2 regions of the Sphingomonas rhamnosi genome follow, and region 2 is predicted to be linked to the other one. Evidence: riboswitches for the same ligand, from Rfam matches in the RefSeq annotation. Region 2 holds a riboswitch; the other holds the start of a gene.
The links. A riboswitch is a leader RNA that binds a small molecule or an ion and turns the genes downstream of it on or off. The one in region 2 is predicted to bind cobalamin.

Region 1: another riboswitch for cobalamin. It lies ahead of U1701_RS15550 (TonB-dependent receptor plug domain-containing protein); the one in region 2 lies ahead of U1701_RS12135 (TonB-dependent receptor plug domain-containing protein).

What each region holds. Positions count from the first base shown of each region.
Region 1 is NZ_JAXOJJ010000008.1:11,892-18,654, forward strand. Features, by position in the region: gene U1701_RS15525 (adenosylcobinamide-GDP ribazoletransferase) at 1-257, opposite strand, end outside; gene U1701_RS15530 (histidine phosphatase family protein) at 299-838, opposite strand; gene cobT (nicotinate-nucleotide--dimethylbenzimidazole phosphoribosyltransferase) at 862-1,875, opposite strand; gene U1701_RS15540 (DUF1636 domain-containing protein) at 1,872-2,279, opposite strand; gene U1701_RS15545 (hypothetical protein) at 2,279-2,797, opposite strand; gene U1701_RS15550 (TonB-dependent receptor plug domain-containing protein) at 2,812-4,788, opposite strand; cobalamin riboswitch at 4,908-5,093, opposite strand; gene U1701_RS15555 (cobyrinic acid a,c-diamide synthase CobB) at 5,130-6,449, opposite strand; gene U1701_RS15560 (TonB-dependent receptor) at 6,604-6,763, shown strand, end outside.
Region 2 is NZ_JAXOJJ010000005.1:120,350-127,112, reverse strand. Features, by position in the region: gene U1701_RS12155 (DUF1993 domain-containing protein) at 1-8, shown strand, start outside; gene rsgA (ribosome small subunit-dependent GTPase A) at 56-1,090, opposite strand; gene U1701_RS12145 (phasin family protein) at 1,381-1,791, opposite strand; gene U1701_RS12140 (IclR family transcriptional regulator) at 1,988-2,788, shown strand; cobalamin riboswitch at 2,907-3,130, shown strand; gene U1701_RS12135 (TonB-dependent receptor plug domain-containing protein) at 3,316-5,256, shown strand; gene cobO (cob(I)yrinic acid a,c-diamide adenosyltransferase) at 5,272-5,880, shown strand; gene U1701_RS12125 (ABC transporter substrate-binding protein) at 5,882-6,730, opposite strand.

The DNA of each region.
Region 1 (6,763 bases), on a different contig from region 2:
GCCATCACCGCCAGCAGCCGCGTCCGGTCGCCATGCGCCGCACCGCAGCCGTCGGCGAGATCGGATAGGCCGTCGAGATGCAGCGCCCCGGTCACCGCAATCCACGCGACGAGTGCGGCCAGCGCACCGACCCACGGATCGACTTGCGCCCCTGCCCACCCCGCCAGCGCGACCAACGCGCCGATCGCCAGCCCGACGACCGGATAGCAGCGGATCGCTGCGGCGAAATCGTCCATGTCGGCGGCGACGCGCGGCATCGGCAGGCGGGTCAGAAACCCGAACGCGACGACCAGCCGCTTTACCACAGCCCGGCGATCTGCGCCGACGGGGTCGGTCCTGGCCACAGCTTGAGCGCCAGTACAGAGGCGTAGGGCAGCTCGAACGCCCATAGCTCCCGCTGCCCGAACCCGCATAGCCCGGCCAGCGCCGCGCGCATCGCGCCGCCGTGCGTGACCACCAAGGTCGGCTGCGTCACGTCGGCGACGGCGGCGGCGACGCGCGTGGTCAGCGCCGACCAGCGCTCGCCCGCCGGCGGTGGGTTCGCGTCGGGATCGTCCCAGAACCGGCCGAGCGGCTCGGGTGCGATGTCGGCTCCGGCCAATCCATCCCAAATCCCGAAATCGAGTTCGCGCCAGCGCCCATCGACGTGCACTTCCAGCCCCAAACGATCCGCAATAGGCGACGCACAGGCGCGCGCGCGCGACAGGTCGGACGCGACGATGGCGTTAACCTCCAGGCCCTCCGCCTGCGCGATACACGCGGCGATCCCCGCCTCGGTCGCGGGACTGTCGGTCCGGCCGAGCATCCGCCCGGTCAGCGCGGGTTCGCCGTGCCGCATCAGATAGAGCGGAACGGCGGCGCTCACGCGGCCGACACGCCGGCTTCGGCGAAGGTCGCCATTTCGGCGTGGGTCGCGACCGCCGCCCGGACGATTCCCGCGGCCAGTGCCGCGCCACTCCCCTCGCCCAGCCGCATGTCGAGGCAGAGCAACGGTTCGAGCCCGAGCTGGTCGAGCAACCGCCGATGACCGGGCTCGGCGGACCGATGCCCGGCGAGGCAGTGCAGCACGATATCGGGCGCTTGCGCAGCCAGCGGCGCCACCGCGGAGCAGCAAATGAACCCGTCCAGGATCACCGGCACGCCCGCGATCCGCGCCGCGACAGCCGCGCCGGCGATCGCCGCGATCTCGCGCCCGCCCAGCCGACGCAGCGTCTCGAACGCGGTGCGCGGCGCGTCGGCGTGGCATGCCAGACCCGCGTCCACCGTCGCGACTTTCCGCATCAGCCCGTGATGATCGACGCCCGTCCCCGGCCCGACCCACGCGGCGCCGTCCCCGCCGAAGCTGCGCGCGCACAATGCCGCCGCAGCGGTCGAATTGCCGATACCCATCTCGCCGAGCACCAGCAGGTCTAGGCGATCGTCGACCACCGCAGCCCCGGCCTGCAGCGCGGCGAGGCACTCGGCTTCGGACATCGCCGGGCCTTGCGTAAAGTCGGCGGTTGGCGTGTCGAGCGCGATCGGGACGATGACGAGTTCCAGCCCCGCCACGAGTGCGAGCGCGTTGATCGCCGCGCCCCCAGCTTCGAAGTTCGCAACCATCTGTGCGGTCACCGACGCGGGAAACGCGCTGACCCCGCGTGCCACCACCCCGTGATTGCCCGCAAAGATTGCCGCCCGCGCATGATCGAGCTGGGGGATCGCGCGACGCTGCCACCCCGCGAGGAACAGCGCGATCTCCTCGACGCGGCCGAGCGACCCACGTGGCTTGGTCAACCGATCCTGCCGCGCCGCGGCGGCCGCGCGCGCGTCGCTGTCGGCGGCAGGCAAGCGCGCGAGCGCGGCGTCGAAGGCGGCGACCGTGTCGAACATCGTCATGCGACGACATAGCCTTCGGGGGGCGTGCGAGTGATGAAATGCCCCTTCACCCCCGCCGGCCATTGCTTGAAGGGAACCTGCCCCATCTCGCTCTCTGCATAGAGCCGCGCATAATCGAGGATCGCGCGCGCCGCGTCTTCGTCCGGCGTGAAGCGGCCGAGCACATACCCCACCTTGCCCGCCGCGCGCAGGTGAACGGTGCAGAAGTCCTGGCAGGCGAACAGGCACGGCATCTCCTGCACCGCGACGCCGGCATAGGCGGGGTCGGCCGCCTGTACCGCGCGCAACGCCGCAACCAGGCGCGCGCCGCCGCGTGCTCCGGCCGTATCCTCACGCGCATCGTCGGACAAGCGGCAGGTGTTGCAGGCGACTACCGCGGGCCCGTCGGCGGCGGGAACCAGCATCACGCGAGCGCGCTCCGGCGTGCAGGGGCGGGTATGCCCGCCCCGCGCAGCGCATGATACAGCGCGAGCAGCCCGATCAGGATCGCGCCGTTGCGCACGAATTGCCGGGTCATGATCTCCACCGACAGCGCGGTGCCGACCCCGCCCAACGCCAGCGACGCCACCAGGATCGCGAGCTTGAAGCCTGCGAACGCTGCGACATAGGCAAGGACCAGCCGGACCGCTGGCGTCCCCCTAGCCGCTGCACCGGCGGCCAGTACGCCGGCGATCGCGGCGAGCCCGATCGCCGCGCCCCAGGCTAGAGTGCTCGCGTCACGCGGATAGCCGAGCACACAGAACCCGACTGCCTGGCTGGCGACCCACGAAGCGATCATCAGCATCACGCCGTCGCGCCGGTGCATGTGCACCGCTGCCAGTGCCGCCAGCGCGGGAAACGGCGTCGCGCAGGCGAAGACGAGGGTCGTCGCCGTGCTCGCGATCGTCAGCAATAGAATCCATGTGGTCGATGCACGCGTCATGATCTTGCCCCCCATTAGAACCGCCCCCGCAGGCCGGCGTAGATGCTCCGGCCCAGCGTGCCGTACCGATACGTCGTCTGATACTGCTCATCGAAGAGGTTTTCCGCACGCGCGAACAGCCGAACCTCGGACGACAGCGGCAGCTCCGCCCGCAGGTCGACCAGCGTGTACGCGTCCAGCCGGGTGGTGTTCGCGGCGTTGTCGAACGTCCTTCCCGACCAGCGCACCGCCGCGCCGAGCGACGCGCCCCCGGGCAGCGTGTAGGTCGCCGATGCATTCGCGCTATGGCGCGGACGGCGCGGCAGCCAGTTGCCATAGGTCGCGCCGGCCGAGCGATCCTCCGATACCGTCCAGCTGTAATTGGCGTCGGCGCTGACGCGACTGCCGATTGCCACGCGCCCGACCGCCTCGATACCGCGCGCGAACGCCCGCGCGATGTTCTGGTAGTAGCCCGATCGCGCGACCGTCGTGCCGGGCTGGAAGCAAAGCGGGTTCGCCGCTTGTGTAGGCCGCGCCGGGCAGCCTGAAAATACGATCTGGTCGCCGGTCCGCCGCTCGAAATAGGTGCCGCCGAACGCGACGGCGCCGTCCAGGAACCGTTGCTCGGCCCCCGCTTCCCAACCATGCGCGCGCTCCGGTGCCAGCGCCTGGTTCCCGTATTCGGAAAAGAGCTGGTACAGCGTGGGCGCCTTGAACCCCTCGCTGTAGTTGGCGCGGAGCACGGTGCCGGTCGGCAGCACCCAGACGCCCCCGCCCGACACCAGCGTCTTCGACCCGAACCGGCTGTGGTCGTCGTTGCGGATTCCGCCGGTCAACGTCAGGCCGTCGACGATCGTCCCGCTGAGCTGGCCATATACCCCCGTGATCTCGGCCTTGCCGCGCGAGGCCGCAGGGATCGGTACCGCCAGCGAGGCGGACGGCGACACGCTGCGGAAGCGCGAGCGTTCGTTCTCGACGCCGAAAGTAGCATCCCAGCCCTTGGCGATCGCAAGGCTGCCCTGATACTCGATCCGCTCGTTGCGACCGGCGGAATCGAACGACTTCTGTCGCGCGCGCGCCGGCCCGTAATTGTCGCGGTCGGTGTCGGTGTAGCCATAGGCCACCCGGTTGCGCAGGCGCGCGTCGAACAGGTCGAGGTTCAGTCCGGCATAGCCGACGAATTCGCGGTTGAGCGTATAGTCGGCGGTGTCTCCGCTGGTCGAATCGAGATCAGCACGACCGTCGGAATAATAGCCGCGGACGTCCGCTGTGAGCCCCTGCGCGATGTCGAGCACCGCGCGGCCCGTGACGGAGCGGTTGGTGTAGCCGTCATGCTCCTTGCCCCCGAACGCCGGCGCGATCGCCGAGACGCCATCGGTGGTGAAGGTCTGCCCGCCGATCCGCCAGGCGAGCGGTCCGGTGCGGCCACCGAGACCGGCGCGGGCGCTGACCGTCTCGCGCGATCCCGCCTCGACGTCGAAGCTGCCTTCCAGATCGCGGGTCGGCAGCGGCGTGACGATGTTGACGACGCCGCCGATCGCCTGGCTGCCCCACAGGATCGATTGCGGCCCACGCAGCACCTCGATCCGGCTCGCATCCCCCACCAGCAGGTTCGCGAAGTTATAGCCGCCGCCCGCCGACGACGGGTCGTTGAGCTTGACCCCGTCGATCACCACGACGGTCTGGTCGGTCTCGGCGCCGCGAATGCGCAAGCTCGTGTTGGTGCCGTACCCGCCGTTGCGCGACAGGCTGACGCCGGGCGTGCGGAGCAGCAGGTCGGCGACGCTCAGATCCTGATTGCGATCGATCGCCACCTTGTCGAGCACGGTGACCGACGCGGCGACCCGATCGAGCGCGGTCGGTGTACGTGTCGCGGTGACGACGATCATGCCGGCGTCGCTGTCGGCGGCGGCGTCGGGTCTGGAGGCTTCCTGGGCAAACGCCGATATTGGCGCCAGCAGGCCGGTGCATAATCCGGCGAGTAACAATGTCTTCACGATCAACCCCTTCATGACTTCGGGACCCGAGCCACGAAGGGGGAAGAGGCGCACACCTCCGACCCCTGCGAAGCGCAGGTCGGCGATGTCGTCACGCGGGTTTTCCCCGTCCGTTCGGCGCACCCTGGCCGGACGAAAGACGACCGCGTCGGGCAGGTCTCCTGGCTAGCGGGTCAATGTCGATCGTGCCGCCTTCTCAGGACCGAAATCCCAATGGCATGTGGCATGGCGACTCGCCGCTTACAGTTGCAGGGGCAGCCGGGGTTTTCCCGTTCCCTTTTCATCCCCATCGCTGGGGAACCTGACGCGATCCCCGTGCTACGGCGGGCCGGCCACCGCGTCAATCCGGGGTCGGATCAGGCGATCAGGTGAAAGAACGACCCCGTTATCTGTCCTTCGCGGTGCCCCGCGACGGGCAGGACCGCGCCCTCGCCGTCGGTGATTTCCGCGAGATTGGCGGGCGCACCGCCGGTGATGGTGGCATAATGGAATTCGTGCCCGCGACGCGTCTCGCCAGCGTCGGAGAACGCGGTCGCTTCGCGCCACGTCACGCGGCGATAGCCGAGCGTCAACCGCCGGTCGGCGAAGCTGGTGTCCACTGGCAGCAGCCCGGCCATGGCGTGGACGACGCCATCGGCATCGCGCAGCGTCTGCCCGAGCACCATATAGCCACCGCATTCGCCGTGTACCGGTCGCGTCCGCGCGAACGCCCGCAGTCCACGCAGGAACCCTGCGTTGCCTGCCAGCGTCCCGGCATGGAGTTCGGGATAGCCGCCGGGAAGCCAGCACGCATCGGCGTCGTCCGCTGGCGCCTCGTCGGCCAGCGGTGAAAACCATGCGATCTCGGCGCCGGCGCGTCGCCAGCCGTCGAGCAGGTGCGGATACAGAAACGCGAAGGCGGCATCGCGCGCGATGGCGATCCGCTGACCCGGCGGGCGGAACCTCGTCCCTGCCAGGCGCACCTCTGCCGCCACTGCTTTTACGCCGCCGCTCGCCGCAATGATCGACTCCAGATCGAGATGCTCGTCGACGCAGTCTGCCATCGCCTCGATACGCGTCTCCAGATCCGCCGTCTCGCCAGCCTGCACCAGGCCCAAATGTCGCGACGGCAGCGTCATCCGCGGATCGGTCGGCAGAAAGCCGAACAACGGCATCCCGATCCGCGCGAACCCGGCCTCGATCATCCGCCGGTGGCGCGGGCTGGCGCACCGGTTGATGACCGCGCCCATGATGGCCGGCGCCCCCGGAAAGCGCGCCAAGCCGTGCGCGACCGCCGCCACGGTCTGTGCTGCTGCCGCCGCGTCGAGCACCAGCAAGACGGGCCAGTCGAGCGAGCGGGCGATGTCCGCGGTCGCACCGGTCGCGGCACCGTGCGGGAGACCGTCGTACAAGCCCATCGCGCCTTCGGCGACGATCAGGTCGACGTCATCGGCGAGGTCGACGACCAGCGCCGCAATCGTTGCGGGCGTCATCGCGAACCCGTCCAGGTTCCGTGACGCGCGTCCGGTCGCGGCGGCATGAAACGCCGGGTCGATGTAATCCGGCCCGGTCTTGGCGCCACCGACGCGGAACCCACGGCGGATCAGCGCACGCTGCAACCCTATCGTCACGACCGTCTTGCCGCCGCCCGATCGCGGTGCCGACACGATCAGCCCGCGGGCCGATGGCTCGCGCATACCCGTTCCCCCCAATATCGCCGCCGCCGCGTGCCACCCGTGCCCAGCGCGCACAACCGGCGCATCCGGCACAAAACGCCGACGTGGAGATTTCATGCTTGATACGTTGTATCATTAAGCGCTAGCAGCGCCGCGACATTCAGGAGTTCGGCGTATGAAGATGATTCTCGGTGCCAGCATGCTTGCGATTCTGGTCGCGACCCCGGGGCTGGCGCAGTCCGTGCCCGCCAATCCCGCCCCCGCCCCGCCGCAGGACATCATCGTCACCGCGCCCGTGTCGCGCAGCGAGGCCGATGTGCTGCAGGGCACGTCGG
Region 2 (6,763 bases):
AGCGGTAGCTGAGCCCGAATTAGCGCGTTTCATCCACCGCCGAGGACAGCGGTCGTCATCTCCGGCTTCCGGCCTTTCCGGGGCGCGAGCGGCGGACCGCCGCCGTGCGGCTGTTCGCCGAATCCTCCTCGACCAGCTTGCGCCAGCGCTGGAGGCGCGCGGGATCGAGGTCGCCGCGCGCCAGGGCGGCCTGGATGGCGCATCCGGGTTCGTCGGTATGCGTGCAATTCGCGAACCGGCAGTCGCGTGCCACATCGGTGACGTCGTCGAATATCTCGGTCACGCCGGACGCCACTTCAGACATCTGGAGCTCGCGTATCCCGGGCGTGTCGACGAGCCAGCCGCCCCTGCCCGCCCCGATCGCGAGGCGATGCATTTCGCGGACGGTGGTCGTGTGACGGCCCTTGCCGTCATCGGCACGGACCGCCTGGGTAGCGATGCTGTCCGATCCGGTCAGCGTGTTGACCAAAGTGGACTTGCCGACGCCGGACGATCCGACCAGCGCGACGGTCTCCCCGACGCCGCAATAGCCGGCAAGCCGGGCGGCGAGCGTCGGATCGCGACCGTCGACGAGTTCGACGCGCAACCCGGACTGCAGCGCGCGCGCCGCGTCGACGAAGCGTTCGGGCGTGGGCGTCAGGTCGGCCTTCGTCAGGACGAGCACCGGACGAACGCCGACCTCGCGCGCGAGCACCAGATAGCGTTCGATGCGCGCTACGTTGAAATCCTGATCGCAGGACGTGACGACGAACAGCGTGTCGACGTTCGCGGCGAGAAGCTGGGTCCGGCGATCATCGCCGGGCGCAGGCCTTTTGAACAGGCTGCTGCGATCGAGAATGCGCACGAGGCTTCGGCTGTCGCGGTCGATCAGCAGCCAGTCGCCGACGGTGGGGCGATCCTCCGCGCCGCCCGGCACCGGGAGGCTCGACGCGATCGAGTCCGTGAAGCCGTCGCCCGAGACGGTCACCCGTCCGCGATGGACCGACATCACGCGGACGGGCAGGCAGTCATGGTCCTGCTCGGCCGAAACCTGCTCGCTGAACCAGGGTCTCCACCCGAGCTGGGCCAGATCGGGACTGAACGGTTCCATCACAGCATCAGCCGACCTCGGGCTCGCCCGACGGGTCCGCATCGGGCGAGCCATGCTCCGCCGCGCGCTTGTCGGCCTTGGCGAGCGCCTTCTTTGCGGACTCGGCCGCCTTGGTCTTTTCGCGCTCGCGGCGCTCGAAATCATAATTGGGTTTGCGGGGAATGACGGTCGCTCCTGCGCTAGGGGTTTCGGGTCGAGATCGCGCGCGACCTCGACCCGGTTGGCCCCGGCTACACCGATCCGTCGCCCGCGACTAGGCTAGCGCGAACGGTGCGCCGGACGCACGCGCGTCAGGGCCGATCGCGCGTCAGCGGCGCGACTGCGTCCTTGCCGAACTGCATGATCAGTTCGCTGATCTGACGCGCCTGCGCCATGCTGCGCTCGCCCTGCTGACGCAGATAGTCGCCCTGGATCTTGAGGACGTCGGACAGGTCTTTCGCTTCCGCCGCGGCGCGCATCGCCGCGAACGCCTCGCGCGCATTCTTTTCCGCCTGTTCGATCATCGTGATGCCGATCGCCGAACCACCCTTTGCGACCTGTTCGCCGGACGCCTTCATCGCCTCGGCCGCACGCGCGGCGGGGTCGGCGATGCGTTCGGAAAAGGCTTCGCGCGCCTTCGCTGCGCCGTTGCGGATCGCGTCGCCGACCTCCTCGGCCGCGGCGGTGCCGTCATCGATCGCGCTCTTCATACCGTCTGCCATGCTTCAGCTCCTCTCTGCCCCGGCCTTTCGCCGGCGGTAACAGGCGTCATACACCCGGCGGCCGCGATTGCGTATCCGGCTTTCAACCACATCGGTTTCGTCGATTGGCAAACAGCCCTTTTGCGGTCGGGCAAAGCGCGATACGCGCCAAGCCGAACGACCGCGCATCACCGTGCGGCATGATGAGGATAGCAGCATGACCGGTGACAGCATCAAGCAGGTTTCGGACACCGACGAGACCGGCGGGACGAAGGCGGTGCTGGGCGCGCAGACTCTGGAACGCGGGCTCGACCTGCTCGAACGCGTCACGCATGATCCGATGCCGATCCTGGAGCTGATCCGCCAGTCGGGGATGAACCGCGGCGTGGTCTATCGGCTGGTGGCGGCGCTGACCGCGCGCAATTACCTGACTTTGGCCAGCGACGGGCGTTTGCGCGGGGGCAGCAAGCTGCTGCAGCTGGGGCATTCGACGGCGGCCTATACCGACATCGTGACCATCGCCAAACCGCACCTCGATGCGCTTGCGATACAGACCGGGCTCAGCGCGTTCCTGGCGCGCCGCGAGGGCAATTACTCGGTCCATCTGCTGCGCGCGGCAGGCACCGAGCGGCTCGCGGTGACGACCCAGCCGGGGACGCGTCGGCTGCTGCCCGAAACCGGGCTGGGCAAGACGCTGATGTCCGACGACGCGCCGGCCGCCGCGGCGAAGATCGTCAAGCTGGTAGACCCGCGCTACCGCCAGGCGGGGTTGGAGGACCAGCTGGCGCGGGTGCGCGAGGCCGGCGTGCTGCTCCAGATCGGGTCGGCGCCCGACCACATCAACTCGGTCTGCGCGCCGGTGCGCAACGCGACCGGGCAGATCATCGGCGCGATCAACGTCGCCGCCGCCGCGCAATATCTCGACGACGCGACGATGCTGCAGATCCAGCCGCACGTCGCCGAGGCGGCGCGCGCGATCAGCAGCGAACTGGGCGCGTACCCGGCCTCACCGCAATAAGGGAACGCTCCGGCGGAAGGCCAAGGTCCAGCGCATCCTCCAAGCGTCGGCGCGAAACGGGATTGGCCACGCAGCATCTTTGCCGTACTGCGGGCGCTCGGATCGTGGCCCAGGCCGCGGTCCGAATGATTGCGCCGGTGCCCCGCAAGGGGCTTAATTGCGGAATGCGGTGCGGACGGGGTTCCCGTCCAAAGCCGCGGCTGTCCCTGCAACTGTAAGCGGATAGCGAGACGGGCACGTCCGGTGATCACACCGGACAGCCACTGGGTCCACCGACCTGGGAAGGCGCCTGTCGAGCATCGACCCGTGAGCCAGGAGACCTGCCGGCGCTGTCGCTCATGCTGTGGTCCAGGGGATGGCCAGGGCACGGATAGTTTTCCGTTCGAGCGACGAGCAGTGCGGCCGGGGCCGCAGGCGGGAGGCGGTGCAGCCGGACGTTCGCGTCCGTTCGGCTGGGTCGATCCCGGTGTTCGCGCTTGCGAGAATGGCCCCAGTCGCATCGTCCGGACGACGCGGGGGGACTATTCATGAAGACCGTTTTCATTTCGCTGCTGGCACCGATGGTGTTCGGCGCCGCCGCCACGCCTGCGCTCGCGCAGAGCGATCCGACGCTTCCGACCCGCGACGCGGAGGGCAATGTGATCGTCGTCACCGCCTCGCGATCGGGCGACGGCACGCAGATCCGCGACCTGCCCGCGTCGATCACGGTGATCGACGACGAAACGCTGCAACTGCGCCAGACGCGGATCCTGTCGGACGTGCTGCGCAACGTGCCCGGTGTCGCGGTCAACCGCGTCGGCGGGGTCGGCGGGCTGACCCAGGTCCGGATCCGCGGCAGCGAGAGCAACCATGTGCTCGTGCTGATCGACGGCATCGAGGCGTCCGACCCCTATCAGGGCGAATTCGATTTCGGCACGCTGATCGCCGACCAGGCCGCCAAGGTCGAGGTGCTGCGCGGACAGCAGTCCGCATTGTACGGCTCCGACGCGATCGGCGGCGTGATCCAGTACATCACGCTGACCGGTCGCGAGGCGCCGGGCAGCAGCGTGCGCGCCGAGGGCGGATCGTTCGGCACCGCATCGGGCAGCGCGCGCGTGGCGGGCGCCAGCGACACGATCGACTACGCGCTGTCGAGTTCGCTGTACCGCGCCGACGGGACGCCGACCGCGCGCGGCGGCACGCGCGATGTCGGGTCGACCAGCATCGGCGCCAGCGCCAAGGCGAGCTGGACGCCGTCCGCCATGTTCAAGCTGACCGGCGTCGGCCGCTACAGCTATACCGACGCGCTGAGCAACAATACCGCGCTCGACGGTCCGCTGTTCGGCTACACCGTCGACAGCCCGGGGGTGCATTACCGCAACGACGCATTCTACGGTTTGGTGCGCGCGGACCTGACGCTGGCCGACGGCCACTGGACCAACGCGCTGACCGGGCAGTTCGCGGACACGACGCGCAAGAGCTACACCGATGCCGGGCTCGACTTCGGCGACACGGGGCAGCGCTACAAGGGGTCGTTCGAGAGCAGCTATCGGCTCGACACCGGTCGCCTCGTCAGCCGGATCACCGGCGCGGTCGATTTCGAACGCGAGCAGTTCCGCAACACCACGCCGTCCGATTTCGCGTTCCAAGGTCGCCGCTCGACCGAGAATTGGGGGTTCGTCGGGCAATATGAAGGCACGATCGACGCGCTGACCGTCGGCGCCTCCGTGCGGCGCGACGAGAACAACCGGTTCGACGACACCACCACCTATCGGCTGCAGGCCGGATACCGCCTGCCGTTCGGCCTGCGCGCGCGCGGCGCGTACGGTACCGGCGTCAAGAACCCGGGCTATTTCGAGCTCTACGGCTATTCCGACGGCCGCTATATCGGCAACCCGAACCTGAAGCCCGAAAAGTCCAAGGGGTGGGAAGCCGGGCTCGATCAGGAGATTGCGGGCGGCCGTGCGACGATCGGCGCGACCTATTTCGACAGCAAGCTCGAGAACGAAGTCTATACCGACTATCCCGCGCCCGACTATGTCGCGACGCCCGCCAACCGCGACACGCTGTCGCGCCAGCACGGCGTCGAGGTGTTCGCCTCGGCGCGGCCGATCGACCAGCTGCGCTTCGATCTCGCCTATACCTATCTGCACGCGCGCGAGGACGGCACGGTCGAGGTGCGGCGGCCGAAGCATATCGCCAGCGTCAACACGACGGTGTTCAGCGCGGACAAGCGGTTCTCGGGCACGCTGACGGTGCGGTACAACGGGCGCCAGGACGACGTCGCCTATACCGATCCCAGCTATTTGCCGGTACGCGTGTCGCTGCAGGAATATGTGCTGGTCAACCTCAACGCCGACTATCGGCTGAGCGACCGCCTGTCGGTGTTCGGGCGGATCGAGAACCTCGCCAACGAGCAGTATGAGGAGGTGTTCAGCTTCGCGACGCCGGGCCGGGCTGCCTATGGCGGCATCCGGGCGAACTTCTGAAACGGGAGCAGAGTGATGGCGATACGGACCGACGAAGAACACAACGCGAAGATGGCGAAGATGAAGGTCGCGCACGACCGCATCGTCGCAGGCAAGACGCAGGAAAAGGGCCTGCTGATCGTCCATACCGGCACTGGCAAGGGCAAGACCTCGGCGGCGCTCGGCATGGTGGTCCGCGCGATCGGCCACGGCATGCGCGTCGGGGTGGTCCAGTTCGTCAAGGGCGCGTGGGCTACGGGGGAGAAGCCGGTGTTCGACCGCTTCCCCGATCTGGTCGAGTTCAAGCCGATGGGCGAAGGCTTCACCTGGGACACGCAGGACCGCGCGCGCGATATCGCGGTGGCGGGCGAAGGCTGGGACGAGGTCAAGCGGATGATCGCCGATCCCGCCTACAAGATGGTGGTGGCGGACGAGCTCAACATCGTGCTGCGCTACGACTATCTGCCGCTCGACGAGGTGCTGGCGGTGCTCGCCGCCAAGCCGGCCGACAAGCATGTCATCGTCACCGGCCGCAATGCGCCGCAAGCGCTGATCGACATCGCGGATCTGGTCACCGAGATGACGCTGGTGAAGCACCCGTTCCGCGAACAGGGCGTCAAGGCGCAGGCGGGGATCGAATATTGACCTACCGCGCCCGGTCCGCCGCGCGCACCTGCGCCGCCAGCATCGCCACCGCGCGTGGGAAGTCGGGCGTGCCGCAGACCGTCAGCGCCTGCGGGATATAGAGGTGGCGGGATGCGGGCACCGCGGCATCGAGCACCGGATGGTGCAGCGCCGCGGTCCCGCGATCCGACCCGGTCTGCACGCCCGTATCCATCACCAGAAAGGCGGGACGCGCCAATGCCATTTCCTCCAACGATAGCGTCGACAGCGCCGGCCGGCCGAGCTTCGCCGCCAGGTTCACTAGTCCCACGCGGCGCAACATGTCGTCGGTTAGCGTGCCCGATCCCGTCAGATAGCCGCTGCGCTGGTAATAGGCGGCGACCCGCCGGCGCCCCGGCAGCGGGCCGACCGCGGCCAGATCGCGGCGCATTTTCGCGATCAGCCGGCGCCCGCGATCGGGATGGCCGACCGCATCGGCGACCGTCGTGATCGCCTGCTCGATCCCCGGTACGCCGTCGCCCCACGGCAGCGCGACCATCCTGACACCGCGCGCCTTCAGCGGCGCGAGCACCGCGCTGGTCCGGAACGGCGCGCCGATGACGAGATCGGGGCGCAGCGCCATGACCTCCTCCGCGCTGCGGTGCGTGAACGGGAAGGCGCGGGCACGGACCGCGACCGACGACAGCTCCGGATCGCGCGCCCATTCGGTCAGCGCGGCGATCTGGCCGGGGTCGGCGAGCGCGACCAGCAATTGGTCGGCGCACATGTTGAGCGACACCACGCGCTTGGGCATCACGGGCGGACGCGGGGGGGGCGGCGCCGCCCCGAGCAGCGCGAGCGCCGCCACGCCGATCAGACACCTGCCCCGCACTATGTTTCCTCCGTCAACGCCGCTATCGATCCG